3 regions of the Alteromonas sp. ABD4_190 genome follow, and region 2 is predicted to be linked to each of the others. Evidence: predicted binding sites of a transcription regulator. Region 2 holds the regulator's gene; each other region holds the start of a gene.
What was found. Region 2 encodes FliA, which starts transcription of late flagellar genes. Its sites were predicted from a motif close to CTAAAGNTNNNNNNNNNNNNGCCGATA; they were not measured.

Region 1: the regulator FliA is predicted to act here: its motif matches at 5,311-5,337, upstream of pomA (flagellar motor protein PomA).
Region 3: the regulator FliA is predicted to act here: its motif matches at 3,107-3,133, upstream of ACXAFM_RS14965 (flagellar protein MotY).

Annotation. Positions count from the first base shown of each region.
Region 1 is NZ_JBSWWN010000001.1:570,801-581,710, forward strand. It holds gene ACXAFM_RS02545 (SDR family NAD(P)-dependent oxidoreductase) at 1-178, shown strand, start outside; gene ACXAFM_RS02550 (NAD(P)/FAD-dependent oxidoreductase) at 190-1,455, shown strand; gene ACXAFM_RS02555 (DUF1365 domain-containing protein) at 1,452-2,195, shown strand; gene ACXAFM_RS02560 (class I SAM-dependent methyltransferase) at 2,198-3,454, shown strand; gene ACXAFM_RS02565 (flagellar motor protein MotB) at 3,570-4,499, opposite strand; gene pomA (flagellar motor protein PomA) at 4,499-5,260, opposite strand; gene xseB (exodeoxyribonuclease VII small subunit) at 5,662-5,904, shown strand; gene ACXAFM_RS02580 (farnesyl diphosphate synthase) at 5,934-6,824, shown strand; gene dxs (1-deoxy-D-xylulose-5-phosphate synthase) at 6,857-8,737, shown strand; gene ACXAFM_RS02590 (phosphatidylglycerophosphatase A family protein) at 8,941-9,441, opposite strand; gene thiL (thiamine-phosphate kinase) at 9,480-10,445, opposite strand; gene nusB (transcription antitermination factor NusB) at 10,494-10,910, opposite strand, start outside.
Region 2 is NZ_JBSWWN010000001.1:3,281,204-3,292,113, reverse strand. It holds gene ACXAFM_RS14365 (chemotaxis protein CheW) at 1-421, opposite strand, end outside; gene ACXAFM_RS14360 (chemotaxis protein CheW) at 439-1,239, opposite strand; gene ACXAFM_RS14355 (ParA family protein) at 1,247-2,011, opposite strand; gene ACXAFM_RS14350 (protein-glutamate methylesterase/protein-glutamine glutaminase) at 2,040-3,170, opposite strand; gene ACXAFM_RS14345 (chemotaxis protein CheA) at 3,199-5,460, opposite strand; gene ACXAFM_RS14340 (protein phosphatase CheZ) at 5,473-6,228, opposite strand; gene cheY (chemotaxis response regulator CheY) at 6,263-6,646, opposite strand; gene ACXAFM_RS14330 (RNA polymerase sigma factor FliA) at 6,683-7,414, opposite strand; gene ACXAFM_RS14325 (MinD/ParA family protein) at 7,411-8,277, opposite strand; gene flhF (flagellar biosynthesis protein FlhF) at 8,283-9,692, opposite strand; gene flhA (flagellar biosynthesis protein FlhA) at 9,722-10,910, opposite strand, start outside.
Region 3 is NZ_JBSWWN010000001.1:3,417,340-3,428,249, reverse strand. It holds gene ACXAFM_RS14980 (SDR family oxidoreductase) at 1-145, shown strand, start outside; gene gloA (lactoylglutathione lyase) at 362-757, shown strand; gene glpQ (glycerophosphodiester phosphodiesterase) at 863-2,059, shown strand; gene ACXAFM_RS14965 (flagellar protein MotY) at 2,097-2,969, opposite strand; gene rnt (ribonuclease T) at 3,311-3,946, shown strand; gene ACXAFM_RS14955 (peroxiredoxin) at 4,021-4,626, opposite strand; gene ACXAFM_RS14950 (bacterioferritin-associated ferredoxin) at 4,914-5,108, shown strand; gene ACXAFM_RS14945 (TonB-dependent receptor domain-containing protein) at 5,258-8,329, opposite strand; gene ACXAFM_RS14940 (FecR family protein) at 8,430-9,485, opposite strand; gene ACXAFM_RS14935 (RNA polymerase sigma factor) at 9,487-10,047, opposite strand; gene ACXAFM_RS14930 (TonB-dependent receptor plug domain-containing protein) at 10,214-10,910, opposite strand, start outside.

The DNA of each region.
Region 1 (10,910 bases), 2.7 Mb from region 2:
CGAAATGCCAATGAAAATTAGTGCAGAAGAAGCTGCCGAGGCTATGCTTAAAGGGATAGAAAGCAACAAGCAGACCGTTTTCTTCCCTCGTTTCTTTGGGTTTATCCTGCGCTTTATGCACATATTGCCTACACCAATTCAGAAGCGTTTATCCTTGGCCATGAGAGAAAAACAATAAGAGAAGTAAAAATGAATAACAAGATTGCCATCATAGGCACAGGTATTTCAGGGTTAACCTGCGCACACCTTTTAAATCGACAGAACAACATCACAGTATACGAAGCGAATGACTACATTGGTGGTCATACGGCAACAAAGAAAATAGACGATAATGGCCAGACTCATCACATTGATACCGGCTTTATCGTTTTCAATGACTGGACCTACCCTAACTTTATCAAGCTTATTACTCAGCTAAACGTTGATTACCAACCAACCGAGATGAGCTTCTCTGTGATGAGCAAAAAAGCGAACCTTGAGTACAATGGCAATAACTTAAACAGTTTATTCGCCCAGAGACGCAATATTCTTCGGCCTAAATTTTGGCGCATCGTTAAAGACATTCTGACATTTAACAAAGCGTGTAAAGCCATGGTGGCTGAAAAGCGCGACACGTCTTCATTGACGCTGGAAGATATTATTAAAGAACTAGGGCTAAGCGATGACTTCGCGCGCTACTATATACTGCCTATGTGCGCCGCTATTTGGTCTAGTAGCCTAGAACAAACGAGAAAATTTCCATTAACTTTCTTCCTTCAATTCTTCAATAATCACGGCCTGCTCAATATTACTGACCGGCCACAGTGGTACACGATTAAAGGTGGATCTAGCCAATATATTCCACCACTTGTTGCGCCATTTGAGTCTAAAATTAAATTATCTACAGCTGTAGTTTCTGTGGCCAAAAGCGATGACAAGTGGAAAGTTACCGATTCAACTGGTGCAGTTGCGACGTTTGATCATGTCGTATTTGCATGTCACAGCGACCAAGCGTTAAAAATGATTCATTCCCCTACGTCGCTGCACAAAGATGTTCTTGGCAATATTCCTTATGCGGAAAATGATGTAGTCATGCACAAAGACATAAGCCAATTACCTAAAAGGAAGTTGGCGTGGGCAAGTTGGAACTATAGCTTAAAGGAGGATGCAAGCGAGGAAGCCCGCCCCGCCTCTGTCACCTACAATATGAACATTCTCCAGCGATTAGAAGCGGAGAATACGTATTGTGTAACGCTCAATAATACGCCTGAAATTAATGAAAAGAGTATTTTGCGAAGCTATAAATATGCGCACCCTCAGTACAGTGCCAGCATGGTGAAAGCGCAGTCACGTAGAAGTGAGATTTGCGGCGTAGATAATTTACACTTTTGTGGGGCCTACTGGTACAACGGTTTTCATGAAGATGGCGTTACCAGTGCACTAGACGTTTGTGCTCGTTTTGGTGAAACACTGTGACAGAAAGCGCGATATATAAAGGCAAGGTATACCATCAACGTTTCAAGCCTACCCAACACAAGTTTGACTACGACATTTATCTGTTTTGGTTAAAACTCGAAAGTGAGGAACTGAACGTGCTATCGGATACGCTGAAGTATTTTAGCGCGCACACTAAAGCACGAGTTCGATTCAAGCGAGAAGACTATCTAGGTGACCCTTCTATTTCTTTGAAACAAGCCGTGCTGCAAAGAATGACCGAATTAAATGATGGTAAAGCGCTAAGCGGCGACGTTTTTATGCTAGGTCAGTTACGCATGTGGGGTCTGTATTTCAGCCCAGTTAACTTTTATTACCTTCGCAACGCTGAGGGTAAATATACTCATATGCTTGCTGAGGTTAGCAATACTCCTTGGAATGAGCGCCACCACTATCTGGTAAATCTAGACATCCAAGCCGATACAGCAAAGGCTTTTCACGTGTCGCCTTTTAATCCTATGGATATGACCTATAAATGGTCGATTTCTCAGCCTTCATCTAGACTTTCTTTAGCCATGGATTGCGTAAGAGAAGACAAAGAATTTAGCGCTGGGATTAATTTGAGTAAATTTACTTTAGATAATGCGAATCTATCTGCCGCACTTAAACGTATACCCAGTATGACGATAAAAACCGTGGCCGGAATTTATTGGCACGCGCTTAAGCTATTGCTGAAACGAACGCCACTATATACACACCCAGAAAAGAGTCAGGAACAATAACAATGTCTTTCGGTGAATCTGTACTACTGACCACCTCAGAGGTCTCTTTTGTAGATAAAACTTGTAGAACACTATTTTTGAAGTGTTTAAATCAGCTTCCATTTGGTCGCTTAACTATTCAAGAAAACGGCGATGTCGTTGCGCGTTTCGGCACAGACGAAAGTGACTTGCGCGCTACGGTAAATATCAAAAATGTGCAAGCCTACCGACAGTTGTTACTTGGCGGCAGTGTGGGCGCTGGCGAGGCGTACATGGATGGGTTGTGGGACAGTGACGATGTAACAGCCGTAGTAAGGATTTTCGCACGGAACTTGCCCACCCTTGATGAGTGGGAAAATAAGTTTAAGTGGCTAACCATGCCCATCAATAAGATTCAGCATTTTGCGCGTCGAAATACAAAAGACCAAGCTAAAAAGAACATTGAAGCGCATTATGATTTGGGCAATAAGCTTTATACACGCTTTCTCGACCCAACAATGATGTATTCATCAGCTATATACCCAGATGCAAACGCAACACTAAACGACGCGCAGAATTACAAACTAAAAGCTATTTGTGACAAATTACAACTGTCTGAAGTAGACCACCTTTTAGAAATAGGCACTGGCTGGGGCGGCCTTGCGGTTTATGCTGCGAAACATTATGGCTGCAGTGTCACCACCACTACTATTTCAGAAGAGCAGCACGCATGGGCGAAAGATTGGATTGAACGGGAAGGACTAGAAAGTAAAATTACCTTACTTAAAAAAGATTATCGCTTGCTTGAGGGTAAATACGACAAGCTGGTTTCCATCGAAATGATTGAGGCGGTTGGCAAAGAGTATTTAGGTAACTTTTTCGAAAAATGTGCTTCTCTTTTAAAAGACGACGGTCTTATGTTACTTCAGTCAATAACCATTGACGATAGACGTTATGACAGCTACTCAAACAGCGTAGACTTCATACAAAAATACATTTTCCCGGGTGGTTTTTTACCATCGCAATACCAGCTAAATGCACACCTTAAAAAGTACACGAATATGATGATCCGTGACTTACACGACATTGGTGTGGACTATGCAAAAACGCTAAACCATTGGTATGAAGCGTTTATTTCGGCTAAAGATGAATTATTGAGTGATGGTTACGACGAGCGCTTTATGCGTATGTGGACCTATTACCTCAAATATTGCGAAGGTGGTTTTTTAGAAAGAACCATTAGCACTGTACAACTTGTTATATCAAAACCTCAGTACAGAGAGGAATTAGCCAGAATTTGATAAACGTTTTTTGTTTGTAAACAAATACAAGTTGGCGTTTTAAAACTAAAAAGCGGTGCTCATTATTTGAAGGCACCGCTTTTTTATGCGTACTTAGTTTAGAAAATGTTGACGCTTAATCATCTACCACTGATATGGGTTTGGATATCATTGGTTTACCTTGGTTAATATTGATTTCTACTCGGCGATTCTTAGCTCTATCACTCGCGGTCGTGGCATTCTCAACGATAGGATTAGTATCAGCTTTGCCAACCACAGACATGCGACTTTCATCAAACCCAGGCGCTGAGCGCATGGCTTCGGCCACCGCAACGGCACGTTGTGACGACAAATCCCAGTTAGAACGATAGAGCTCATTGGCAATATGCTGTCCATCACTATGGCCCGAAATCTCGATTTCTCCAGGCACATCCGCTAACAATGAACCAATTTTTCTTAATACGGGCTGAAATTGTGGCTGCAAGAAAGCAGACCCAGCGGAAAACGAGCCATTTTCTCTAATTCGAATGGTAAGCTGCTGTCCCAGCGACTCCATTTCTACAGACCCATCTAAAATTTGCTTTTCTAATTGTTGGGCCACTTTTTTCATCAACTCAGCCATTTGAGATTGGTCAGTGCTTTGCTCAGCGGATGAAGATGACTCAGTAGCTGTTTGTTGAGACTGACCGCCCCGTTGTTCGCCACGCTGTTTTTGCCTGCCGCCGGCGGAGTCCTCATTTCCCGCTTGAAATTCTAGCATTTGCTGAGTCATTTCGTTGGTTTGCTGCTGAATAGATTCAATTGGCGTGGGATCAGGCTTGCCAGGTCGAAACTCCATAGCAATAACACTGGTCCCTTTAGGAATATCTTTTACTTCAATTTTGTTTTGCACACCGAATGCAAACTTCATTGAGCCCGCTATTTGCTTAAATTTCAGTACGTCCATTTCGGAGAATGAAAGCAGAAGTACAAAAAAGCACATAAGCAGTGACATTAAGTCTGCGAAGGTTCCCATCCAAGCTGGAAGCCCCTCGGGGGGGCATTTTGGGCATTCTTCTTCGGCCATTACTCTTCCTCTGCGCTTCCACGCTTACTTGCAGCAAGGTAGTTTTTCAGTACGCCTTCAATAACTCGAGGGTTTTGACCGTCAGCGATACCGACAATACCGTCAAGAACAAGGCTTTGATTGAGCTTTTCTTCCCCTGCTCGCACAGAAAGTTTGAATGCTATAGGCAAACAGATAACATTGGCGAAAAAAGCGCCATAAAGAGTGGTAAGTAGTGCTACCGCCATTGCCGGACCGATAGCTTTCGGGTCATCCATGTTTGACAGCATGGCAACCAAACCAATCAAGGTACCGATCATACCCATGGCGGGTGCAATATCGCCCATACCTTTAAAAAACGAGGCGCCAAAATCATGTCGTTCTGACGTCATAGAAATATCTTTAGCAAGTGTCTCTCTGACCACTTCAATATCGTGGCCATCAACCAACATGTCGACGCCTTTCTGCATAAATTCGTTCGAGATTTCCGCTTCCTCTAAAGCCAAAAAGCCGCCTTTTCGCGCCGCATCCGCCATCTCTACGATCTTCTCAATAAGCTCTTCTGGCGATTCAATCTTAAACATGAAGGCTTTACCAGCAATCTTACCCGCACCGAAGAACTGACCTAAAGTAAATTGAGACAAGACAACAAACAAAGTCCCACCAAACACGATCAATATCGATTGGACGTCGATGAACATGCCTAAGCTGCCGCCTAGAATCATAGCCATAACTATGAAACCAATGGCGCCCAACATACCTATGACGGTTGCTAAATCCACTCACTCTTCCCCATTTATGCGCAGTCAGTGCTGTTAATGTACAAATATTCTATCGGCAACGGATAAAAATACTAAAACGACATTATTGAAAAATATCATATTTATTTGTTTTTTATTAAGTGTGACTTTAAAAAAACGTTGTTCAAAGGTCTTCTATATATCGACCATGCTTATAGCGTTCGCCTACCTATCAGAACACGCATGCATTCTTTTATTTAAAGTAATGTAGCCACTTATTTCGAATATAGCACAATATCTTCATATTCAACGTGGTCAACTGCATGAAAAAAAAGCTATATTGCTGTGATATAGGCGATATACGGACAAACCATTTGACCCTTGTGCGGCCCTCGGTTAATGTGCGCGGTACACGTATTTTGGCCAATGTATTGAGTGTTTTTATGACGACAGAAAAAGCATCAGCGTCTTTTGAAGAAACTTTATCAGAACTAGAAGCTATCGTTAACGAAATGGAAAACGGTGATCTGCCTCTTAATAAAGCACTGGAAAAATTTGAACGAGGCATAGCGTTATCTCGTCAAGGCCAGCAATCGCTTGAAAACGCCGAGCAAAAAGTAAAAATATTGCTTAGTGAACAAGGCGAAGAAACGCTTCAGACTCTTCCTGAAAGTGAACAGCCGTAAAACGTTCATTTTTAACTTACAGGCGACCTATGAATTTTTCTGCTTTGCATCAGCAAGTGAAACAGCAAACTGATGCATCCCTTCTTACCTTAATTGATGATTTACCCGATTACGCACCGCGCCTTAAAGATGCAATGCGTCACGCATTGCTTGCAGGTGGCAAGCGCATGCGCCCTCTACTAGTGCAGGTTGTAGGAAACACGTTAGACGTGCCCAAAAAAGATCAGATGGCTATAAGCATGGCTATTGAGTGCGTGCACGCCTACTCGTTAGTTCATGATGATTTACCAGCCATGGACGATGATGATTTACGTCGCGGAATGCCAACGTGTCATATTGCCTTTGATGAAGCTACGGCTATTTTAGCGGGAGATGCCCTGCAGTCTCTTGCATTTACTGTACTAGCTGATGCTCCTTTAAGCGTATTTGCCGAAACCAAACGCGGGCAGCTTTTGTCTGTACTGGCTAAAAGTGCCGGCTACGTAGGCATGTGTGGTGGTCAGGCTATCGACTTAGCCAGTACGGGTGAAACCATCTCATTAGAAGAATTAAAGCAGCTCCATAGACTCAAAACCGGAGCTTTGCTTAAGGCCTGTGTTGAAATGGTTGCTATTGTCAGTGAAGGCTTACTGCCAGAAACTAAAACTGACTTGATGGCCTATGCCGCAGATATTGGACTGGCTTTCCAAGTTCAAGACGATATCTTAGACGTTGAGGGTAGCAGCGAGAAGTTAGGAAAACCCGCAGGGTCTGACGAAGCATTGGGGAAAAACACCTTTCCCGCCAAGCTTGGTATAGCTGGCGCTAAGCAAGAATTAGAAATGCTTCACGATAATGCACTTCAAGCATTGGCGCGTTTACCCTACAATACAGACAGTTTAATTGCGTTTAGCGAGCTTTTGGTAAAACGCGACCATTAGCCACGCGCCATGTTGAAAAAGATAATAAGTACATGAGTTTAGATCTCCAACATTACCCAACGCTTGCGCTTGCGCAAACACCTGAAAAATTGAGGCAGCTGCCTCAAGAAAAATTACGCGAGCTTGCCGATGAATTACGTGAGTACTTACTTAATAGCGTAAGCCAAACCAGTGGCCACTTTGCCTCGGGTTTAGGCACGGTAGAGTTAACTGTGGCACTGCACTATGTGTACAACACGCCGTTCGACCGTTTGCTGTGGGACGTAGGCCATCAAGCCTATCCTCATAAAATCCTTACCGGTCGCGCAGAGCGCATGAGCACCATTCGCCAAAAGAATGGTCTGCACCCTTTCCCATGGCCGCCTGAGAGCGACTACGACACCTTTGCTGTTGGGCACTCATCCACGTCGATAAGTGCTGCACTGGGAATGGCCGTAGCGGCAGAAAAAGAAGGTAAAGACCGTAAAGTAGTGGCCGTCATTGGCGACGGCGCAATGACCGCAGGTATGGCGTTTGAAGCCCTTAACCATGCTGGTGACATCAAAAAAGATATGGTTGTCGTACTTAACGACAACGAAATGTCTATTTCTGAAAACGTGGGTGCGTTGAACAGCCACCTAGCCCGTTTGCTCACCGGTAATTTTTTCAACTCTATACGCGACGGTGGTAAAAAGCTGTTAAGCAATGTGCCTCCAATTAAAGAGTTTGCCAGCCGTGCAGAAGAGCACATTAAAGGCATGGTTGTCCCGGGCACCATATTTGAAGAGCTTGGCTTTAACTACATTGGCCCTATCGACGGCCACGACGTTAATGGTGTTGTCGATACGCTACGCAATATGCGCAAGTTTGATGGACCACAGCTACTGCACGTAGTCACCAAGAAAGGTAAAGGCTATGCGGTTGCAGAAGAAGACCCAATCAAGTTTCACGCGGTACCTAAATTTAACCCGGCAGATAACGCCTTACCCAAGTCTAAGCCTTCAGCCCCTACCTACTCGGCAATTTTTGGAAAATGGCTGTGTGATATGGCCGCACAAGACCCTAAGCTAATGGCGGTAACGCCAGCCATGCGCGAAGGTTCAGGCATGGTTGAGTTTTCTCAACGCTTTCCTGAGCAGTATTTCGATGTTGCGATTGCCGAGCAGCATGCAGTGACGTTTGGCGCGGGGCTTGCCAAAGACGGGATGAATGCGGTTGTTGCAATTTATTCATCGTTTCTTCAGCGCGCTTACGATCAGCTTATCCACGATGTGGCAATTCAAGACCTGCCGGTATTATTTGCTATAGACAGAGCGGGTATTGTGGGCGCCGACGGCCCTACTCACCAAGGGGCGTTTGATATCGCTTTCCTTCGCTGTATTCCGAATATGGTGGTTATGGCTCCTTCAGACGAAAATGAATGTCGCCAAATGCTCTACACTGGCCATAAACTGCAAAAACCAGCGGCAGTTCGCTACCCTCGTGGTGCAGGCATGGGGATTACGCCAGATGAGGCGATGACGGAACTTGAAATAGGTAAATCACGTACCTGTCGAGAAACCTCGAAAGGTAAGACTGAAAGCGTTGCTATTTTGAATTTCGGCTGCTTACTGCCCTTTGCGCTTGAAGCTGCAGAAGCCATTGATGCCACCGTCATCGACATGCGCTTCATTAAGCCGTTAGACGGCGATGCCGTTTTAAAAGCAGCCAGTGAACATAACGCACTTATTACGCTAGAAGACGGCTGTATTATGGGCGGTGCTGGTAGTGCTGTACTAGAACACTTGCAGCAAAACGGCGTACTAAAGGCAGTCAAAATGTTAGGTCTGCCTGATAGCTTTATCCTGCAAGGTACACAACAGGAAATGTATAAAGAGCATGGCTTAGATGCTGAAGGAATTATTGCTGCAGCAAATAGTTTTATAGCCAATTAGCTATAAAGCTAGCTTTGTAAGAGCGACTATTATACTTTTCGTTTAAGTTAGAGATTAAAAAGCCCGCAAACTGCGGGCTTTTTCGTGATGCATTTCGCTATTATCTGTCTTTTTATTGCCTAGCTCTTTATTTCCTATTTTTTCATTGCCTAACTTCTCTCAGTAGCCAATCTATGAGAACGGCCTTGAATCTTCACTTTTAGCTAGAACAACGCCAGGGCTGCTGGCCAAAACACCATTAATAAATGTAAACAGCCGCATGCCATAGCACCAGCAAGAGTATCATCCAGCATAATGCCTGTACCGCCGTGTAAGCGCTTGTCGATAATACCTATTGGCCAAGGCTTTAAGATGTCGAAAAGTCTGAAAAGAACAAAGCCCACGAGTAAAGATGACGCTGAGATAGGTACAAATAGAAAGGTGATAAACATGCCCGCTATTTCATCCCACACAATAGAACCGTGATCGTGTACCTGCATATCGTCTGCAGTCTTGCCACACAGATAGATACCTACCACTGAAAATATCAGAGTAAGTGCGATGAAGGAAACCACCGAGATCTGGCTGCACGCTACAAGCAGCGGTAGTGCAGCAAGAGAGCCAAATGTACCTGGCATAAAAGGAACAAGCCCGCTACCAAAACCGAGTGCGAGAAAATGAACTGGATTTTTCATACTCACTCTAGCGCGATATTCCGCCTGCATGCTTCTTCCTTTATTTACTATTGTAAGATGTTGATTGCCTAAAAGGCGTGCTCATAGCCAGAAGCATTAGCTGGCGTATACTTTTCGTTATCTTTTAGCAACGAAAGTGAACCGCTATGCCCGGTTAATTGGCCAATACACGTGGCTTTTACATTCGTACTTGCCAACGAAGTTTCAAGGCTTCCGCGCTGCTCTTCACTTACAGTAAAAATAAGTTCGTAGTCATCACCAGCAGATAACGCATATTCAATGGCTTGCTCAGGTGTGACTGCACTAGTTAGTGCTCGTGATAGTGGTAGTCGATCTACGTGAACATTCGCACCGCAATTAGACGCTTTTAAAATGTGCCCTAAATCTGAAATTAAGCCATCAGAGATATCAATGCACGACGTTGCAATACGACGTATCGCCGTCCCCACCGCAACACGAGGCGTTGGGAAGTAATGGCGATTAACCAAAACGTCTTTCGCTTCACCACTTACGCTGAGATTTTTTTGCAGAATATCTAAGCCCGCTCCTGCATCACCTAGTGTTCCAGTAACGTAAAGCCAATCGCCCGGCTTCGCGCCGCTGCGCGTTAGTTCGGAACCCGGCGGAATAAAACCTTGTGCAGTAATAGTAAACGCCATAGGGCCTTTTACTGTATCGCCACCGATAAGCTGGACTGAATAGTACTGAGTAAGCTCGTACAATCCAGATACAAAGTCATCTAACCAGGCTTCATCTACTTCAGGCAGTGACAAAGACAAGCTGACCCATGCGGGCTCAGCCCCCATAGCGGCAAGGTCACTTAAGTTAACAGCAACGGTTTTGTAGGCTACAGACTTGGCCGGTGCATCTTTTAAAAAGTGCACGCCTGCGACAAGGGTATCTGTAGTAACGGCAAGTTGTTGGTTTTCAGGAACCGTTGTTACAGCACAGTCATCACCAATACCAATAACAACGTCTTTGCGTTTGTGGCCACTGTTTGAAAAATAGCGGCCGATAAGATCAAATTCTTTCACGGTAATTTTTAAACCCTTTTAGCGGCAATCCATGCCGCCACGGTAAGGTTAGTCGCGCTCGTCTTTGCGCAACGTGCGCACTGCTTTATCCAGTGCACCATTAATGAACTTATGGCTTTCTTCAGCACCAAATGCCTTAGCTAGCTCAATCGCTTCATTAATAATTACGCGGTAAGGTACGTCGATGCGTTCAGTGAGTTCCAGCGTCGCAATGCGCAAGATGGCTTTTTCGATAGCGTCTAACTCTTCTGGCAAACGGCCAAGGTAAGGTTTAATGGTTGCATCAAGGTTGCTTGCGTTGTGTGCAACGCCGCGAAGCAAGGCTTGGAAATACGCCATGTCTACCTTTTGCATGTCGTTACTGGTGGCTAGCGCCAGTTCAACCTGCTGAATATCGTTGTGACTCATTTGCCATGAATACACACCTTGAAGGGCGAGTTCACGGGCTTTACGACGAGCTGAAAC
Region 2 (10,910 bases):
CGCCATCACGATTGCTAACGCCTTGGATAAATTTGGCACTTTCTTCAGTGCCAACGTTAGGGGCGCTGTCGATTTCTGATGATTTCAAGTACACCACTTCGGCCACACTATCCACCAATATACCAACAACCTGTTCGTCAGACTCAATGATCACTATGCGTGTATTGTCCGTGATTTCCGTCGGGGGTAGCCCAAAACGCGCCCGGGTATCAATGACGGTTACCACGTTACCGCGCAGGTTGATTATACCAAGTACATAATCAGGCGCACCGGGTACAGGGGCTATTTCGGTATAGCGCAATACTTCTTGTACTTGCATTACGTTGATACCGTAAGTTTCTTCACCTAAGCGATACGTCACCCATTGAAGGACTTCGTCGTTGCTGTCGGTAGCGTTACTATTCATTCTTTCGTCGCTCATGAACCTGGCTCCCAATACTATGGCGTCTGGTCGTTACTGTCTAAGCCTTTGTTAAGCATAGATATTAATTCTTCAACGTCAATTAACGCGCACATTTTTTCTTTAACCATCCCTGCTAACCAGGGACGCTTACCTGTGGACTCGCGCCATTTTACGTCATCGGCAGTCAAATTGACCGTGTTTACAAGCTTTTCGCTTGCAAGTCCCCACGCACTCTCTCCTAACATTATAAGATATCGGTAGTTAAGCGATTGTGCGAGATTTTCGTTGTATTTTTCTGGCATTACCCATTTTGCAGAGTCAACAACATTTAGTTTAGACTCTCTGTGCAACATTACCCCCATAAACCAGTCAGGTTTTCCAAATAAAGGGCCTATTTTTTCAATTTGATGGATGCCACCTAGCGATGTTAAGGGTACCGCAAGTGTTAGCCCAGCCACCTCAAAGAATAGCGCCTGAAAGCGAAAACCGAGAGTATCCTTTAGTGGAGTTTTTAACTTCTCGGGAGTATCAACCTCACTTTCTTGTTCCGTTTGAGCAGGGACGTCAGCGAACGAATCCTGTTTTTCACTTACACTCGTTTGTGAATTCTGACTTTCAATTAACGAAGAGACCTCTTGTACTAACACTTCTTCATCATTGGCCAGCGGTTCGCTAGTTGTAGAAACAAGCGTTGACTCAGCCATTTGTTGAGAGGCTTGCTCAAGCAGTCTTGCCGTGCGCGCAGTAACATCCTCAGGAGCTTCAGGCTCTTTCAGAAGACTGTCTAAATATGCCTCCATTACTTCTTCACGGGCAAATGGCGATTGCTTGCTCATGGTCTTGTTATTTCTCCAATACGGCTAACAGTTTATCGTAGGCATTTACACCTCTTGTCTTTGGGTAAGCAGCAGAGATAGGAAGCTGCACCAAACTAGCATCCCTGAAGTGAGTGTCCACCGGAATGACCCCCTCCCAAACACGCTCACCGTAATCATTCATTAATCGCTTTCTCGACGCCAGTGCGGCATTTGTACGTTTATCAAACATAGTAGGAATGATTAGGGTGTCAAAAGACTTATCTAACGAACGCCCCATGATTTCCATAGTACGAATCATTCTATCCAAGCCTTTAAGGGCCAGATACTCTGTCTGCGTCGGAACAATTACCTTATCGCAAGCCGCCAGCGCATTGACCATTAACACACCCAAAACAGGAGGGCAGTCGATGATAGCAAAATCAAATTCATCGGATATCTTTGCGAGTGCTTTTTTTAACACTAAACCCATACCCTGTTCGCTGCCCATTGTTCTATCTAAGGTTGCCAGAGCCATGGTCGCTGGTAGCACATATAAATTGTCGAGCTTTGTAGGACTGAGACAGTCCATTACTTTATCGGCAGTAATCTGATTAGAATTAATAAAAATGTCGTAAACAGAATGACTTGTCGCCTCTGCATCAATACCAAAGTAATAACTGAGCGATGCGTGAGGATCAGTGTCAATCATAAGCACTCGTTTGCCCTTTTGAGCAAGCAAGCCGCCAAGGCTTACGGTTGTAGTAGTTTTACCTACTCCGCCTTTTTGATTTGCCACAGTCCACACTTTCATAATTACTGTTCCATTACAGTTCAAACTGCTATCGCATTTCGGTTTGAACGCAACTGCTCATATCGTCAATATTGATATTTTTACTGGATATATTAGCCACAGCGACAGCTTGAGGCATTCCGTAAACCACACATGAGTCTTGATCTTGCGCCCAAATAGTCGCGCCTTTATCTCTGAGTAACCGGCACCCTTCTCTTCCATCAGCACCCATTCCCGTTAAGATAATACCAAGTACGTCGCCTCCATAGACTTTAGCTAATGAGCTAAACGTCAGGTCAACGCTTGGCTTGTAACTCACCTTATCAGATTGGCTGGCATCAACGATGGAAATTCGCTTATTGCTGCCAATTGTTTCAAGCAGCATCTGCTTTCCTCCAGGAGCAAGGTAGGCATGTCCAGGCATTAAGATATCGCCATGCTCTGCTTCTTTTACTTTAATTTTACAATTGCTATCTAAACGCTGTGCAAATGCAGTAGTAAAAGTTCCGGGCATATGCTGCACTAACAATATAGGGTAAGGGAATTCTGCCGGCAGGGGGGAAAGCAATTTTTGCAGTGCAACCGGCCCTCCCGTGGACGCCCCTACCGCTAAACATGCGTACTTTTTCCCGGTTGCTCTTACTGAAGAAACAGTAGGTTGCTTATCAGCATCTTTGTGACCAGATAGCAACCCCGATGTTTTGAAAAAAGCTTGCTTTGGCGCGTTGTCAGGAAGTTTTCGAGTTTCCATTGTGCGAAGAGAAGGACGCTTTACACCTAGCCCTCTTCGCGCTATTAACCTAACTTTAGTGCAAAGTAAGCGCGAAGCATCTTTCCTGTCTTGCGCAATATCTTCGAACTTCTTTGGTAAGAAATCGAGGGCGCCGGCTTCTAGCGCGTCAAGCGTAGCCTGTGCGCCATGGTGCGTTAGCGAGGAAAACATCAAAATTGGCGTTGGACGTTTATCCATAATAACCTTAACGGCTGAAATACCATCCATAACTGGCATTTCAACGTCCATGGTTATTACATCTGGTTTAAGTGCTTCCGCTTTGTTTAATGCATCTTGCCCATTTCTCGCTTCTCCAACAACTTCAAGCTCTCTATCGCCATCGAGAATTTCTCGCACTCGACGGCGATAAAAGGTCGAGTCGTCCACGACTAGGACTTTAAAGACCATGGATTATCATTCCCGTTAATTCATCGCCTTACTTGATGGGTTTACGCGCGTACCGTTTTAGCAGGCTCGGAACATCTAAAATTAGTGCGATACCACCGTCTGAAGTAATTGTTGCACCAGCCATACCCGCCGTACCTTGTAGCAATGCGTCAAGGGGCTTAATAACTACTTCTTCTTGGCCTATGAGCGCGTCAACGACAAATCCAACTTGCTGCGTACCAATTTGCACCACAACTACGTGCCCCTTTTCTTTATCGATGTTTTTGGGGCCTCGGATCAACCATTCGCCAAGGAAGAACAATGGAATTGCTTTCGAACGAACTATCATTGTGAGCTGGCCATCCACCGTGTTGGTCTTCTTGATGTCCATATTTATTATTTCGTTCACCGCACCTAATGGTAACGCAAAGGTCTGTTTCCCTACAACAATCATTAATGTAGGTAAAATTGCTAGCGTTAGCGGTACTTTAATATCTAATCGCGTGCCTTTGCCAAGTTGCGAATCGATATTGACGGTACCGTTTAGTTGATTAATTTTGGTTTTAACTACATCCATGCCGACGCCGCGACCTGAAATGTCACTAATTTCAGTCTTCGTTGAGAAGCCTGGCGCAAAAATAAGGTTAAACGCTTCAACATCTGACATTCGTGCGGCTGCATCCGCGTCTAGTACGCCACGACTAATAGCTATCTCTTTTAGCTTTTCCGCGTCCATACCCTTACCGTCGTCCTCGATAGTAAGAAGAATATGATCGCCTTCTTGAGATGCTGATAGCTGAACCGTACCCATGCGAGGCTTACCAGCGGCCGCGCGGTCATCTGGCATTTCTATTCCGTGGTCAACAGAGTTTCTAACCAAATGCACAAGCGGATCGGCCAATGCTTCAACCAAGTTCTTATCTAAATCCGTTTCTTCACCCACAAGCTCTAAGGTAATCTCTTTCTTTAAGCTTCTTGCTAGGTCACGTACAACGCGAGGAAAACGCCCGAAAACTTTCTTAATGGGCTGCATGCGGGTTTTCATTACCGCACCTTGCAAGTCACCCGTCACTACATCTAGATTAGCAATGGCTTTCGACATGCTTTCGTCGTTGCTGTTGATACCCAAGCTTATCAGTCTGTTTCTAACCAGAACTAGCTCGCCGACCATGTTCATAATCTGATCTAAGCGTTTGGTATCTACACGTACCGTCGTCTCGGCAGGCGGTGGAGCAGGAGCGCCTTTCTTATCATCTTTCTTGGCAGCCGTTTTTGGCGCAGCTGCTTTGCTCGTTTTTGCTGCACTCGGTGCTGGGTTCGCCTTAGGCGCTGCCGCTGCACTAGGCGCTGATTGTTTTGCTTTTTGAACAGCTTCGGTGGCCGCTTTATCTACAGGAGGTTCAGGTGCCGTTGCACCAGGTCCTTGTTTAGTAGGCCCTTGACCGGAGCCATGAAGCTGATCGAGTAGCGCTTCAAATTCATCGTCTGTGATTTCTTCATCACCTGCACTGCTTGGCGGAGTTGACGCTTGTGCAGCCTCGGGTGCGCTTTTTTCGTCCCCACCAAACTGACCTTTTCCGTGCAGGTCATCTAACAGTGCCTCGAACTCTTCATCAGTAATGTCATCACTGTCAGTGCTCGCCGCTGGTGCTGACGTTTGCTCAGGCTCCGGTTTGGCGGGTTCTGTATTGGTTGATGAAGCTTGTCCTGGAGCACCACCTCCATGAAGCTCATCGAGAAGAGCCTCAAATTCGTCTTCGGTAATTTCTTCTATACCGCCGCTACTTTCACTGCTATCTGACGCAGCAGGCACAGGTTCATCTATAGTTAGCTCGGGCTCTTCTGCAACAACCTCGGGCTCAGCCGCGACAACTTCTTGCTCGGGTGCACTTGCATTGTCGAAAATGTTTTCATCTGGAGATTCTGGGCGACTGAGTTTGTGTAACAGGTCGACAAGATGTGCATCCGCCGGCTCTAGTGGCTCTTGAGCTTTCACTCGCTCAAACATTTCAACCACCACATCAGTGGCTTGCAAAATGATATCCATTAACTCAGGCGTTAGCGTTCTTTGGCCATTGCGCATGACGTCAAAAACGTTTTCAGCACCGTGACAAATTTCAACTAACTCAGTAAGAGAAAGGAAACCAGCACCACCTTTTACCGTGTGATAACCGCGAAAAATTGCGTTTAGCAAATCCGCATCTTCAGGATTGTTCTCAAGATCAACGAGCTGTTCTTGTAATTGTTCAAGTATCTCTCCAGCCTCAACTAGAAAGTCCTGTAATATTTCCTCGTCAACATCAAACGACATGCACCCGCTCCCCTAAAAACCTAAGCTAGACAAAAGATCATCAACATCATCTTGGCCTGAAACGACGTCATCTCGTTTTTCGGCATCAATAATTGGGCCTTCTGCCTCTACACCATCAACCTTATCGGCCTTAACGCTAGATGATTTAGTTTGTTCTGCACCGTCACGCTCACCAAACATGGTCAACATGTTTACAAGGCTTTCTTCTACCTCTTTAACCAGGTCAATTACGCGACGAATAACTTGCCCAGTTAAATCTTGATAACCTTGTGCCATCAAAACTTCAGTAAGTAACTGTGTAAGTTTAGCTGACTGATTCGAACCGTCTTCCAACAATTCGTCTAAGTCTGCACATAAAACCTTAAACTCACCCAACTCGATTTGGCGGTTCATCAGCTTTTTCCACTCTGGCATTACCTTCTCGATTCGCTCCGAAAGCAATTCAGCTATCGGCATGCTCGCCTCAACGGCGTCCATAGTAGTATTAGCAGCTTTTTCAGTTTCTTCAATTACGTAGGTAAGGCGGGACTGTGCATCGGGAATATCGTCTGTAGCTAAATTTTTGATGCGATCGTCTATTTGGAAGTTGTTCAATGCGTCGTGAAGTTGACGCGTTAACTTTCCTACCTCAGCAAACAACTCAACATTTTCTTTCATTGAGACTGCTTCAAGTAGTGCATTAGCAGAGGTCTTGTCACCCTCTTCAAGATAAGTGACAAGTTGCTTTGCTTCTTCCAACGATATTGGAACGTTTACATTCATTGACATCCAGTAAACCTCATTTATCTGTTGAGCGTCTGGATCAACCTAAACGTTCGAATATTTTATCTAATTTTTCTTTTAACGTTGCTGCTGTGAAAGGTTTAACGACGTAGCCATTAACACCCGCTTGCGCGGCGGCAACAATTTGCTCTTTCTTCGCTTCAGCGGTAACCATAAGCACAGGCAAGTGCTTAAGCTTATCATCTGCTCTTATCGCGCGTAGTAAATCGATGCCCTGCATGCCAGGCATGTTCCAGTCAGTAACTACGAAATCGAAATCGCCTTGTTGTAACATTGGCAATGCAGTGCTTCCGTCATCCGCTTCCTGAATGTTGGCAAAACCCAAATCTTTGAGTAGGTTTTTGATGATGCGTCTCATGGTTGAAAAGTCATCGACCACGAGAATTTTCATGCTTTTATCCAAAATAGCCTCCACTGAGGGGTTAATTGTTATTAATCTCTATTCTTCGTCAGCTTGCCACGACTTCATTCGTGATTTGAGTTTTAACATGGCTTGACTGTGAATTTGACTGACTCTCGACTCACTTACGTCAAGAACCTCGCCTATTTCTCTTAAGTTTAGTTCTTCATCATAATAAAGTGAAAGAACAATCGCTTCTCGCTCGGGTAATGTCGTGATTGCATGGGCCAACGCTTTTTGAAAAGCCCCTTGCATCAAATCTTCCAGCGGTGCATCACTACCTCTAGTTTGCTCTGTAGTGATCACATCCTCCGACACCCCCAAATCTTCAATGCCCACCAACTTTCCAGCATTGACTTCATTAAGCATCTGATGATAATCCTGCAAGCTTACATTTAGCTTGTCAGCAATATCAGAATCTCTTGCGTCACGCCCAGTTTCACTTTCTACCTGAGATATCGCCTCAGTAATCGCGCGACCATTGCGGTGAACAGAACGTGGCGTCCAATCACCTTTGCGTATTTCGTCAAGCATGGCACCGCGGATGCGAATACCTGCAAATGTTTCAAAGCTTGCGCCTTTAGAACCGTCAAAATTCCGTGCGGCCTCTAGCAAGCCAATCATGCCTGATTGGATAAGGTCATCAACAAGTACACTCGCAGGCAGTCGCGCCATCAAATGGTGCGCAATTCGCTTAACCAGAGGCGCATGTCTTTCGACTAACTGCGATTTATCTGTTTGCTGTTGATAAGCGGCGGCCTTGCTGTTCAACGTTGACTTCCTACGGCTTTTTCTGCAACTAATTGTTCAATGAAAAATTCTAAGTGACCTCCAGGCTGCGCTGGAATAGGCCAAGTAAGCGCCCTGTTTGCTAGCTTGGTTATCGCTACGGCTGCAGGAGAGCCAGGAAAAGCATCAACAATAGCTGTTTGCTTACGCACAGCCTTGCGAATATTTTCGTCAAATGGCACCGTCGCCACTAATTCTAGTGCAACATCAAGAAAACGCCCTGTCACTTTGCTTAATTTGCTAAATAATTCCTGACCTTCTCGCACATCGCGAACCATATTGGCCACAACTTTAAAGCGAAAAACACCGTGCTCACGGTTAAGGATTTTTATCAGCGCATACGCATCAGTTAGTGATGTTGGCTCATCGCAAACCACCACCATGATATCTTGGGAGGCTTTAGAAAAGCTTAATACCATATCTGAAATGCCAGCAGCGGTGTCGACTATTAATACGTCTATTTGAGAACGCAGCTCGCTAAACGCTCTTATCAAGCCAGCGTGCTGTGTGGGTGAGAGTTCCGCCATTGACTGGGTTCCAGATGTGGCGGGAGCAATCTTAATACCGTGGGGGCCGGTTACTAAAACCTCGTCTAACGTGCACTCGCCAGAGAGTACGTGAGATAGGTTTTTCTCAACTCGCAGGCCTAACATCACATCTACGTTTGCAAGACCAAGGTCCGCGTCAAGAACCATTACACGCTTGCCCTGCTTCGCCATGGCGATAGCAGTGTTAAGCGTAATATTTGTTTTACCGACGCCACCTTTACCACCGGTGACGGCGATTACTTTGATTAACCGTGATTGCTTCATTTTTCTTAAGCTACTCGCTTGATCGTCAATCATACTGCTTATGCTGTTTTAATTGCGTTGTTACCACTAGTATGATTCAAACCGTACTTTTTATAAAGCTTTGCAGCAGCGGAAACTAAAGATTTCGCTTCTGCAATCTTAATGTCTTCAGGCACTTTTTGACCATCGGTGACATAACTAACCGGTAGTTGGTATTCAACCGCTGCACTAAGTACCTCTCCTAAAGAGTAGCACTCATCTAACTTTGTGAAAATACAGCCACTTAGTTCAATATCGTCATACGCTTGAATGATTCTCTGCAAAGCCGGATATTGCGTATTGGCTTGCGCTACCAAATATTTTTTAACTTTTGGCATTTGGCCATTATCGAACTGCTTAATTTGCTTAATTAATCGACTATCACGCTGACTAAAACCTGCTGTATCAATCAATACTAGTCGCTTATGACGAAGTTGGAACAATAAATCTGCAAGTTCTTCACTAGTTTGCGCTTTTCGCACAGTACAGCCAATAATTTTTCCGTATGTCGCTAGTTGCTCATAGGCTGCAATTCTATACGTATCAATAGTAATCATAGCCACCGATTCTGCACCATATTTCTGTGCGTAGCGGGCGGCTAACTTTGCAACCGTGGTTGTTTTACCTGTACCAGTAGGCCCGACTAATGCAACCGCACCCTGTGAGCTAAGTATATCGTTTCCGGTAACATTTATGCGATTAGCCAATAGGTTAAGAAGATATACCCACGCGTCACGTTCGTTGTAATGAGCCGGTGTATAGCTAATCAACTGAGTTGCAAGTGCACTACTCAAACCCATATCGGTTAATCGCGTGACCAAGTATTGATGAACAGGTTTTTGACGCTTGTTCTTCGCTTCCATTAGGTCAGCAACTTGATACTGCAATACGTCGCGAAGTGAAGCTAACTCTTCTTTGATTTGAGCTAGTTCAGCAGACTGGGATACAGAAGTTTCACCCATACTTGACGCTTGATGCTCAGGAAAAGTCTGTTGCTCGATAGCATCTTGTACTGGTGACTGTGTTTCAAGGTCGTCGATAAACGCTTCTGAAAAATCTAAGTGAGATGCAATTTCGTTGGCGTGCTTAGCGTTCGTTGACATTGGCTGTGCTGGTTGTGCAGAACTGCCTGCAACTGTGTTTCCACCATGCTGCTTTTCCAACAAGGCTTTTAAGCTATCAGGACCATCGTCGCCAATAATTTCACTTAAGCTAGGCACAGCCTTTTGGCCAGGCGTTTTAGCAGCGGTCTGTGGTGCCGCCTTAGGCGTGAAAAGCTTAGCTTCAGGCTCTTTGTCGTAGGCTGCAACAAGCTCAATACCGTCGGCAACTTTGCGATTTGACATGATCACGGCGTCACTGCCCAACTCAGCTTTAACCTGGCTTAACGCCTCACGCATATCTTTGCCGAAGAAACGTCTAATTTTCATTGCAACCTCTCCAATCACCCAGTGTCAGATTATTGACCGACCGAACTGACTATTTTTATTTGTTTGTCATCAGGCACTTCCTGGTAAGAAAGAACATGAAGCCCAACAACCGAATACTTTAAGAAGCGAGACAGTACGGGTCGTAGCATTCCAGAGGTAAGGAGTACCGCAGGCTCTCCCTCTAACTCTTGCTGCTGACTGGCTTGCTGCAATGATTTCTGCAGCTTGTCTGCCAGACCTGGCTCTATGCCAGCACCGTCTTCGCCACCTGCTTGAAGTGACTGGTGCAACATCTGTTCCAACTCTGGCGCCAAGGTTATGACAGGTATCTCTTTTGCCCCCTGAGTAATTTCCTGAACGATTAAACGCTTAAGGGCAATACGCACTGCAGACACCAGTACATCTGGGTCTTGGCTACGTGTACCGTACTCACTAAGCGTTTGTACAATGGTACGCATATCGCGAATAGGCACGCCCTCAAACAATAAGGTTTGCAGTACTTTCACTACCGTACTTAACGGGAGAATATCTGGTACTAGTCCTTCCACCAATTTAGGGTGCTGTTTGGCCAGCATATCTAGAAGCTGTTGCGCTTCTTCATGCCCAAGTAACTGATAGGCGTTATTTGAAAGTAACTGACTTAGATGAGTCGCCACAACCGTAGCGGCATCAACAACCGTGTATCCAAGCGTTTGCGCGTGCTCGCGCTTATTAGGCTTAATCCACACCGCATCTAGCCCGAAAGCAGGGTCTTTAGTAGCGCGTCCTTCTAATTTTCCGAACACTTGCCCTGGGTTAATGGCAAGCTCTTCGTCATGACTTATAACGGAATCGCCAATAGTGACGCCGAGCATAGCGATGGTATAAGTGTTAGGCTCTAAGTCTAAGTTGTCGCGTATATGAACAGGTGGAATAAGGAAGCCCAACTCTTGCGATAGTTTCTTACGTACGCCTTTAATTCGTGTCAACAACTCACCACCTTGAGATTTATCAACAAGCGGAATTAAGCGATAGCCCACTTCTAAACCAATGGTATCCACCTGCTGAACGTCGTCCCATCCCAGCTCTTTAACTTCAGGTGCAACAGTTTCATCTTTTGATATATTCTCTGGCAATTGAGGTTCTTCAGCTTTCTTCTTAGCTTGAACTGTCTGCCAATATGCGAAGCCCGCAATCAAAAATGAAAAACCCAAGAATGCGATATGAGGCATACCCGGA
Region 3 (10,910 bases), 140 kb from region 2:
TGCGCTAATTCAGTCACAGAAAACAGAATCAGAGAAGGTAGATAAGGGTCTTATTCAAAACGAAGACTTAGGCAAAATGGTGGTCTACCTGTTAAGCCAGCCACGTAGACTTAAAATTGATAATATCGGCATGTGGGGTTTTTAATACGTTTAAGTGGAATGGTAAAACTGTCTTAAAGCGTTAACATTTCCCCATTATCATGGTGTGTCGTTTGCGTTGACCAACGAAAGTGCTCTGCAGGGAGCCGTATGAATGGGGCTCTGTGTGGCTCGAGTTCTGCGTACATGTAGCAACTGCAAACGCACACTTACAATGCAGTGTACCATCGGGTAATTCTGATGGTTCAAATAGGAAATAGTTATGCGAATCCTTCACACCATGCTTCGAGTTGAAAACTTAGAGGCGTCACTTCACTTTTACACCTCATTGATGGGCATGCGCCTTCTCAGACAATCAGAAAACAAAGAGTATGAGTACACCCTCGCTTTTGTAGGATACGGAGAAGAGACCGATAGCACTGTGTTAGAGCTTACCTATAACTGGGGTGACAACACCTATGATAAGGGTAACGCGTACGGCCACATCGCTATTGAAGTAGACGACATCTATCAGTTTTGTGAAAACTTAGAAGCAAATGGCGCTGAGGTGTATCGTAAACCTGGCCCAGTAAAAGGTGGCTCTACCGTCATCGCTTTTGTTCGCGATCCAGATGGGTATGCCATAGAACTTATTCAAAATAAGTCTATTTCACTATAGCGCGACGTCGCCAATATCTTTTAAGCGCTTGTAACATAAGCTTTCTGTGAAATGTACGGCATAAGTAAGAAGGCGATAAAAGTAAACACATGGAGTGGCAGTCACATGCTAGGTAACCGCTTATTATTTTCTTTAAACCGTGTAAGCAAGGCTGTAGCGGGTTCGTCGAACAAGCTTAAGTTGCTATTAAAGGGCAATGCTAGGTTTCGCAATAGATATACGACCAGGTTGGCATCGTTACTACCTGCTTTGGTGGTGCTATTTACAGGTGCCCTTGCCTCTGAGAGTACGTTTGCAGCTGATGCTACGAATAGTAAAACCTCGCAAGCTGAAGCAGAACATACCACTAGCGAAAGACCGCATTTTACCGTTATCGCCCATCGCGGCGCTTCTGGCTATTTGCCGGAACACACCCTTGAAGCAGCCACGCTAGCGTTCTCGCTGCGTCCTGACTTTATAGAGCAGGATGTTGTTATAACCAAAGATGACATCCCCGTTGTACTGCACGACATTCACTTAGAGACAGTCACTAATGTAGAAGAAATTTTTCCAGCGCGTCACCGAAAGGACGGACGCTATTACGCCCGTGACTTCACCCTCGAAGAGCTTCGAGCATTGCGGGTACATGAACGTGCCAACAGTGATGGCAAACAAGTTTTTAAAAGTAGGTACCGCGGCTCCCAGGCTAATTTTAAAGTGGCCACGTTAAGTGAACACTTTGAGCTAATCAGCGAGCTTAATCGCCAATTCGGCACGTCTGTAGGCGTATATCCAGAAGTAAAGTCCCCTGCTTTTCACATTGCTGAAGGTATTGATGCCAGTAAGATGGTTATCGACACATTAAAAAACTACGGGTTTGCGGGAGAAAACGGCAATAGTTACCTGCAATGCTTTGACTTTAACGAGGTCAAGCGTATTCGTGAAACCCTTGGCTATAAGGGCAAAGTAGTTATGCTGATTGGCGAGAACGATTGGGGCGAGAGCGACACCGACTACGATTGGCTGCGTACACAAGATGGCATGAAGCAAGTCGCGAAGTATGCAAACGGCATAGGCCCTTGGTTAGGCCATTTAATGGATAATGAGGCGATGGCTAAAGGGAAAGTAGAAGCAGCAAGCTGGGTTCAGTACGCTCACAATAATGAACTTACAATTCACCCCTACACTTATCGTCAGGATGCGCTTCCAGCGGGCATGTCTGGAGAACAAATTTTAGATGTATTGCACAAGGTAGTGCGAGCTGATGGCGTTTTCACCGACCATTTAGTGCCTGTATTAACCTGGCGAGACAAAACAAATTAACGCAAGTTAAACGGGTTTAAGGCGCTTTAGCAAGCGCCTAAGACTTGGATAGTCGTACCACTACGCGTCTGTTTTGTGCACGGCTTTCCCGCGTATCGTTTGGCGCGATATGACGTTTTTCACCGTGGCCTGTCAGCTGGATCCTATCTTCAGGTACACCTAGCGTAGTGAGATAGCTTTTTACTTCATTGGCCCTTCGAATAGACAATTGTTCGTTGTTGTAACGTCCACCGTAACTGTCCGTATAACCATCGAGAAGCACAAGCTCCAATTCACTGTCTTCTTTTAAATATTCGCCAATCATAGTTAAACGCTTTTGCGAATACTTAGTAAGTTCGGTGCTGTTATTCTGATAAGACAATACGGTGTAAGAAATGTCATCAAAACTAAAGGGAAGCAAGTTCGACACGCACTTAACAAAGTCGCGATACACGCCTGAGAAGTTGCTTGCGTTTAATGCCACACTCACTTGGTCATATTTGTTATACCAATCTTGGTAATAAATCGTGGGCCAAAAGCCTTTCTCCAACTCAGACAGCATAGTCCATGCAGCATCCTGCGGCAGGTCGCCATTGTATTGCTTTCGAATAGACATATCCGCGATGGTCTTTGGCGCCACACCCGGCATCCACTTTGGCGGAACAGAGTAGACCGCAGCCACATCAAACTTGTTTGGCAGCATGTACATATCTAATTCAAATTCCATGTTGAGCTGCTTCGACGCAGAACTAGTGAACATGGCTTCGCCGTAACCAGGCAATTCATGGTTAAGTGTACACTGCAGGCGCGTGTCCGTATCAATACGCCAGTTGGAACTTTCAATGGTTGCAGAATATTGCCGCATGGCAGCATGGGACGACAGCGACCCCACCATCCCCAATAAAGCGATATATTTTAATTTCGACACCATTTCGACACCATAACGAAAGTCAGACTAACATGAATGTAGGCCTTTCATACGCCCACCAATCTTTAAGAGCCATAAATTGTACCCATTCGCTTTAAGCCGCAAATAGAACGTTTTGAAAAATTCATGGTTAATAAGATTATCGTCCAAAGTGTAGAAAAGTTTAGCGTTTAATACCATTAGCGTTTCGTACTATTAGCGCTTCTCATCTTCTCGGTTTTCAAATTGAAACTGGCAACTCGAAGATATCCTTGCGATAATTCTCTGTGCTAATAAGTTTCGCAGGTAGGTTTGCATAAAAAGCGACCAACCAGTTTCTGCAACCTAGTCTTACAAGAGTGTTTATGTCTGCCAACCCGCCCCTTCTTTCCCAGCGCTTTCGAGGTTATTTTCCCGTTGTCATCGACGTTGAAACGGCCGGATTTAATGCAGGCACTGACGCCTTATTAGAGTTAGCAGCGGTTACGGTGAAAATGGATGAAGAAGGAGTACTGCATCCTGACCAAACCTTTCACTATCATATAGATCCTTTCGAGGGTGCTAACCTTGAGCCTGCGGCATTAGAATTTAATGGCATTGATCCGAATTGCGCATTACGAGGTGCTATTGAGGAAAGCGAAGCCATGAAGGATTTATGTAAAGGTATTCGCAAAGCACAGAAAAATGCAGACTGTCAGCGTTCTGTTATCGTTGCTCATAACGCAACTTTTGATCAAAGCTTCGTTAATGCTGCGATTGAGCGCTGCAATATAAAGCGCACGCCCTTTCACCCATTTGTTTCCTTCGATACCACCAGCCTAGCGGGCCTTGCCCTTGGTCAAACTGTGCTGGTAAAAGCATGTCGAGCGGCTGGGATATCGTTTGACCAAAATGAAGCGCATAGCGCCCTTTACGATGCACAGAAAACCACCGAGCTATTTTGCTATATGGTAAATCGCTATAAGGCCTTAGGTGGCTGGCCAGTAGAAAATCAAGAATAGTTTTTTCGATAAACGCCGTAAACAAAAACAGCGCCAAAAGGCGCTGTTTTTCTATTATCTTTTAACAGGTTTGCTTATAGCTTATCTGCTTCTTCAGATAGATATTTAGCTACACCTTCAGGTGATGCATCCATACCTGATTTACCTTCGGTCCAACCTGCTGGGCAAACTTCGCCATGCTCTTCGTGGAACGCTAGTGCATCAACCATGCGAAGCATTTCGTCAACGTTACGACCAAGTGGAAGATCGTTTACTACCTGGTGACGTACCATACCTTCTGCATCAATTAGGAATGAACCGCGGAAAGCAACACCATCTTCTGGGTGCTCAACATCGTATGCTTGGCAGATGTCGTGTTTTACGTCAGCAACAAGAGTATATTTAACTGGACCAATACCACCTTGATTTACTGGGGTATTTCTCCACGCATTGTGTGAAAACTGAGAGTCGATTGAAACACCAATTACTTCAACACCGCGCTTTTTAAACTCGTCATAACGCTTGTCGAAAGCGATAAGCTCTGACGGGCATACAAAGGTAAAATCTAGTGGGTAGAAGAATACAACCGCTTTTTTGCCCTTAATAGCTTCACTTAGCGTGAAAGAATCTACGATTTCACCACTACCAAGTACCGCAGCTGCAGTAAAATCAGGTGCCGGACGGCCAACTAATACACTCATGAGTCTCTCCATTTATATTTGGATTGTAATAATAAAGGTGATTACATTGCGCAATCACTTTGATGAGAAATTTCCTATCCAGAAAATAGGTACGAATACGGAAATAACAATATTAAACAATGAGTTTTTTTACTGCTCGTACCAATAACTGAACAGCATAGAACAAAACTGTCCCGGACATTACCCAGTCGTTACCTAATTGCGGTTTATTAAATCTGCCATTACCTACTTGCCAAAACAAAGAATAACAATTATTATCATTTACAGATTCATTTGGAGTACGTTTAATGTTTGTTTGCATGTGCTATGGGGTAACAGATAAAAGCATTCGCGCGGCGGTTGAAGAAAACGGCGTGGGTAATATGCGTGAGTTACGTCAACATTTAGAGCTTGGCTCACAATGCGGTAAGTGCATCAATATGGCACAACAAATTATCGATCAAACCATTATTGACGAATCTCTCTTCAAAGACGTCGGCTAATATAAAAGTCCAAGGCTATCAGGCTAAATAACACAGGCTTATTTCCGAACACGCTTACCCTATCTATTGAAGTTAAAGCTTTATCCATGTTTAAAAGCTCGGTTTGACACCCTCAACTTTTCCTAAATTAGCTTCGTCAATACTATTAGCTATTTAAAGCTGTATTCAACACCTGCATAGTAAAATGCGCCATTAATACCGCCAGGGGATGTTGGTGGATAAAGCGCCCCAACCTCACCTTGAAACGGATTTTCATTTGGTAACGCGTCAAATAAGTTCTGCGCTCCAAAAGTAAGTTGAGTATCAGGCAAAATCTTCCAAGCGAGTTGAGCATCGAAAGTGGTTAGCGCACTGCCGTAAATATCCAAGCCTGCCGAAGCATCTAGATGATCTTCATAAAATTTACCGTAGTAGTTTAAACGCCAAGTGAAGGCCCATTCGTCTTTTGACTGTTCTAAGGTAATGCTCCCTCGATGAGCAGGGAGATTGTCTTCTAACATACGTATTCGAGCCTCAGTTAAGTTGGGCAGAAGCGTTATTTCCCCATCGCTTAACACCGGGTACAGAGATACACGCTCAACTTGCGTGTCTGTCCAGTTGTAGGCGACCAACACAGAGTTTGACCAGTCGCTTAACGCAAAATTGTAGTTTACAACTAAATCGATACCCTGGGTTTTGGTATCAAAATCATTGGTAAAATACTTAGCGGAATTATATCGGGCCGCATCAAAACGCCCTTGAGCAACAAGCGTATTAACGTCATCCTCGGTTAAAGGAATGGCCGATGTGGTACTGATACGATCGGTAAGGCGAATATTAAAATAGTCGAGCGTAGCAAAGAAGTTGTCACTTGCTTGCATAACCAAGCCCAAGCTAAAGTTTACTGATTCTTCAGGCGTCAGCGGCGTGGCCCCAAGCTGCTGCGAGATAAGGTCGGTTGGCGGCAATGTTGCTTGGTCTTCCAAGCCATTAAGGCCATAGGCAGTAGTTACATTTATAACATTACTTTGGCCCACAGTCGGAGCTTTAAAGCCCGTATTTAAAGAACCTCGCAGTGCAAACATATCGTTAAGTGTGTAGCGAGTACTTAGCTTTCCATCAAATGTTGACCCGAAATCACTGAAATGCTCTACTCGCGTTGCTACACCAAACTGCCAATCTTCAGTCGCGTAAAATTCCAAGTCGGCATACACAGCCCAATTGCTGCGACTCCAGTGACCAGCAGACTGAGGTTGATAACCAGGAAAACCGTTAGAGCCTATTGAGAAGCCTTCACTTAAACCTATCGGTGGTTCTAAAGCGAAAGGGCCAGCGATATACGAGGCTTCATCTCCCGCTTTTTGAAAATACGTCTCTTTTCTCCACTCAACGCCAGCAGCAATGCTCACGGGGTCGTCAAAAATAGTCTGGATCAGTTTAGTAAAGTCTAAGTTTAGCGTGCGTTCTACTTGTGATACCCCGCCTGGAGAAAAGGTCGTTGGGCTTTGCGGCCCTAGCGAAGGGTTGACCGTATTCGATATAGTGTACTCAATATCGCTATAGCCCAAGGTGGCACTGATATCCATCGCCCACCCCTTAGGCAATTCATGCTTTATACCCATTGCAATAGAAGCATCGGTAATCGTTCCACCGAACCGAGGAGTAAAACCACCAGGGAACCATTCATTAAAGGCAAAACAATTTGCTCCAAGTGAGGTCGTGTTATCTGCGATAAGTTGGTAATCAGGGTTTTCTAGTACGTTGTCATTTGATAAAGATATTGAAGGGCACGCTATACCGCTATTTAGCCCATCCAAATCAGCAACAATAAGGCGGCTTTCGCCGGTATTCGGATCCGTTCGGCTAAATACCCCTTCGCGAGTTTGCGGATTTCGAAAATAAAACCCTCCGTTTATCTCTCTTCTCGCGGCGGTCGCAAAACTATAAAAATGGGACGTTTTTGAAATATCAGCACCTGCATTGAGCGCAAGTTTGATATCTTCGTTAACATCAAGGGCCCCCCAAACTTGAGATGGCGAGGCGATAAAGCTATTTCCCTGTTCCAATAGCCCTTGGGCATCATCTCGCTGTACCGAGCGCGACGTGCCGTTTTGCTGTCGGTATTCCGCAGTGGTGTTAAAAAAACCCGATTCTCCTAACGTAAAGCCTTTATTAAGCTGTATTTGAAACAGTTCGCCATCGCCCTCGCTGTACCCTCCGGCTTTAAGCGCAACGCTCCCACCCTCGCGGTCATCTTTTAGCACAAAATTGATCACACCAGCGATAGCATCTGATCCATATTGAGCAGAGGCCCCGTCTCGCAGTACCTCCACTTGTTTTAACGCATAAGCAGGTATAACGGATATATCGGGACCTTGAGCACCATCAGATAACCCCCCGCCTAAAAATGTGATAACGGCTGAGCGATGGCGTCGCTTGCCATTTAACAAGAGCAAAGTGTGATCTGACGACATGCCTCTTAAATTAGCAGGCCTCACCAAGCTACTTGCATCATTGATGGGCTGGTCGTTCACGTTTAGTGAAGGCACCATAACGCTTAGCATGGAAAGGACGTCGCTATTGCCCTGAGAACTTAGTTTATCTGCTCCAATAACATCAAGAGGCACTGCCGAGTCGACAGCGCTTCGAGGCGCGTTACGAGAGCCAACGATAGCAATTTTTTCAAGCCCGTCTGCCCCCTCGTCATCTGCCTGTTCATTATCATCAGTCTGTTTACGTTGTGCTGTTAGCGATGCGCGGGAACGAATACTCAACGCCCCATTTTCATCGGCTACCACCGCTAATTCAGTGCCCTCAAGTAGCTGAGCTAATGCTTCACTCAAGGTAAAGGTTCCCTTAAGCGCATTGGTCGTTACTTTCTTCGCCAAATCAAAAGGAAACAAAAGGGTAGTGTTGGCTTGTTTAGCTAATTCAGTTAAGGCTTCGTTAGCGTTCTGTGCTGGAATAGAGAAACTAAACGCATCGGGCGCTGATGCCGGAAGAGTTTTAGAAGGTTGAGGATTTTTGAGAGTCGAACCGCTCTCGTCTTGCGCGTAGAGTGACGGTGTTATGAATAAGATTAAACATACACTCGAGGCAATATGTAAGGGCGCTGCAAGCGAGAAGTATGAAGGCCACGCTGTTCTTTTGCGCGAAATACAACTAGCCGAACACGCAAAGGCACGCAGCTTCTTTATTGCTTTTTTGGTTTGCCTACTTATCGCCAAATTGCCGTAATGCAAGATATATAATCGATGTACTTATTATTCTAGTTATATTGTCACATTAAATAAATTGATGCCAATAGGGAATAACTAATATCACCTATCTATCAAACAATATTTAACTTTTCGCTAGCTTAAGCTCAATACTGGTTTCTGTAACTTTCTCATAGGTAATATTAAAGCTGCTTTCAAGTGCCGACAGCAAGCCGTCTATATCGCCCACTTTGAAATAACCCGCCACTCTGCGCTTACGCAAACTATTGTCAGAGATGTGAAAACGGACTGGCGTGTATCGCCCAATTTCCAGTAGCACAGATTCAAGGGGCTCGCCTTTAAAAACTATCATGCCCTGCTGCCATGCCAAATCATCATCAATTTCATCTTGCGACATGCTTTCTCGGGCTTCTACTTTACCCAAAACAGTCGCTTTCTCCCCGGCAAACATTAGCAGACCTTCTTCTGTAACAGGGCGCTTACCAAACAATGATTCATTTGAAGATGACGCTTTAAAGCGGTCTTTTACTAACACTTTGCCATCGGTAACAACAAGTTCGAATGCGTTGTCGTCAACATACTGCATATTAAACGCGGTACCTACTGCTGTTACAGTATTGTTTCCAGCGGTAACAGAAAAAGGGCGGGTTTTATCATGAGCCACTTCAAAATGGGCTTCGCCTTTCAAAAGTACAATATTACGTGCACTTGATGTGAAATCTACCGTTACTAAAGAGTTGGTGTTTAGATGAAGCTGCGAACCATCGGATAAGGTTACATTTTTCTGTTCACCAACACCTGTTTGTACTTTTTGGCTAACAGCAGCAAATTCAGGCGCGCTATTTAGCCAAGTGCGCTGAACAATGACGCCAACCGCGATTGCCATAACTAAGAAAGTGGCAGCAATACCCCATACAGCGTTTTTCGGTAGGGTACGCCCTTTGGTAGTATGTCGCGCTGTTGGTTCAGGGAACAAACCGCTTAATTCATTAAGCACCGACATATCGTCCCACAAGCTTGCGGCATCTAGTAGAGCTTGGCGATGGGCATTACTTTCTGCCAACCAGGTGTCTAACTCTACCTTTTCGTCACTTTTTAAACCGCGATCGAGACGGCTTACCCAAAGGCACGCTTGCTCTTGGATATCTTCTTTGCTTGAAAACTGGCGAATATTATTCATGTTAACTACTGCTTATGTCCTGAGTCGCGGTAGCAGTGGCACGGGGAGATGCACTGTCATTTGAAAGCTCTGCTAAATACCTAGAGCACATCATTAAACCTTTGGCGACATGCTTTTCTACGGTGCTTTCGCTTAGCCCCACAAGCTCTGCAATCTCTTTTTGTCGCATGCCATATACTTTTTTAAGTAAAAATACGCGTTTTACATCAGCAGACAGGGTGTCTGTCGCTCGGCAAAAATGAATAAAGCGCTCTTTACTCTCTACATTTTTTTCTAAACTGTGCCCCACTAGTTCGTAAGGCAAAATATCCATGTCATCTAGCTGCTGCTTGTTTTTATTTTCTGCTTTTGCAACATGGTTCAACGCTAAATTACGCGCTGTTTTGAGCATATATGTCCGCTCATATTGTATTTCTTGTTTTAATTCTGCTTCGTAGCTTTTTATAAAAGCTTCTTGCACGATATCTTCAATGTCGTCGGCGCCAACAATAGAACCTACCGCGCGCATTAACTTCGAGCGGTATTTTAAAAAGGTTTCAGCTACTGTCGACTTTCTTGTCATAATAATAAAAGTTGTGTGTTTCGAATTGCTTACAATGGCATCAATAATGCCTGTTTCTTCATAACTTTTCACGCAAATGATGTTCGATATTGAAAATAAAAGGGGAGCTAACGCTCCCCTTCACGTCGAAACAATTGTGAAAGTTATTTTCGCTAATAGTTAGCGATTAGAACGTGTAAACACCTCTTAGATAATAGAAGCCACCGTTAATACCGATTGGTGAGGTAGTTGGATACAACGAACCTGCTATACCGGCATACTGCGTATTCTCATCTGGGTATTCATCAAAGGCATTTTTCGCGCCTACTGTTACAGTAAACTCTTCAGTGAAGTTATAAGCCACTTCTAAGTCCACAGTAAATTCCGAACCTACTTTTTCAATAGGTAATGCAGAATCTAAGTGATCTTCAAAGATGCTACCGTAATAGTTCAAGCGTGCAAGGAAGCGCCAGTCACCGTTAGTGTGATTTGCTGTTGCACTGTAGCGCACTGCTGGAAGGTTATCTTCTAGCATGCGAATACGGAACTCAGAAATATTATCTGAAGCGCGATCTACCTCTGTAGATGTCCAGTTGTAGGCTAGTGAGAATTTAGTTTCACCACCCATCATCTCCATCGAGTAGTTAGCAACTACATCAAGACCTTCAGTAGTCGTATCAAAGTCATTCGTGAAGAAACTAATTTCAGAGAAACTAGATGCATCATTAATGCCTTGCGCTAGTAGCGTCGCAATATCTTCTTCTGTTAACGCGATACCAGACGCTGTACTGATACGGTCTGTCAGTTCAATGTTGTAGTAGTCGGCAGTAATGAATAGACCATTTTCAAAGTCTGCTACCACACCAAATGTGATGCTCTCTGAC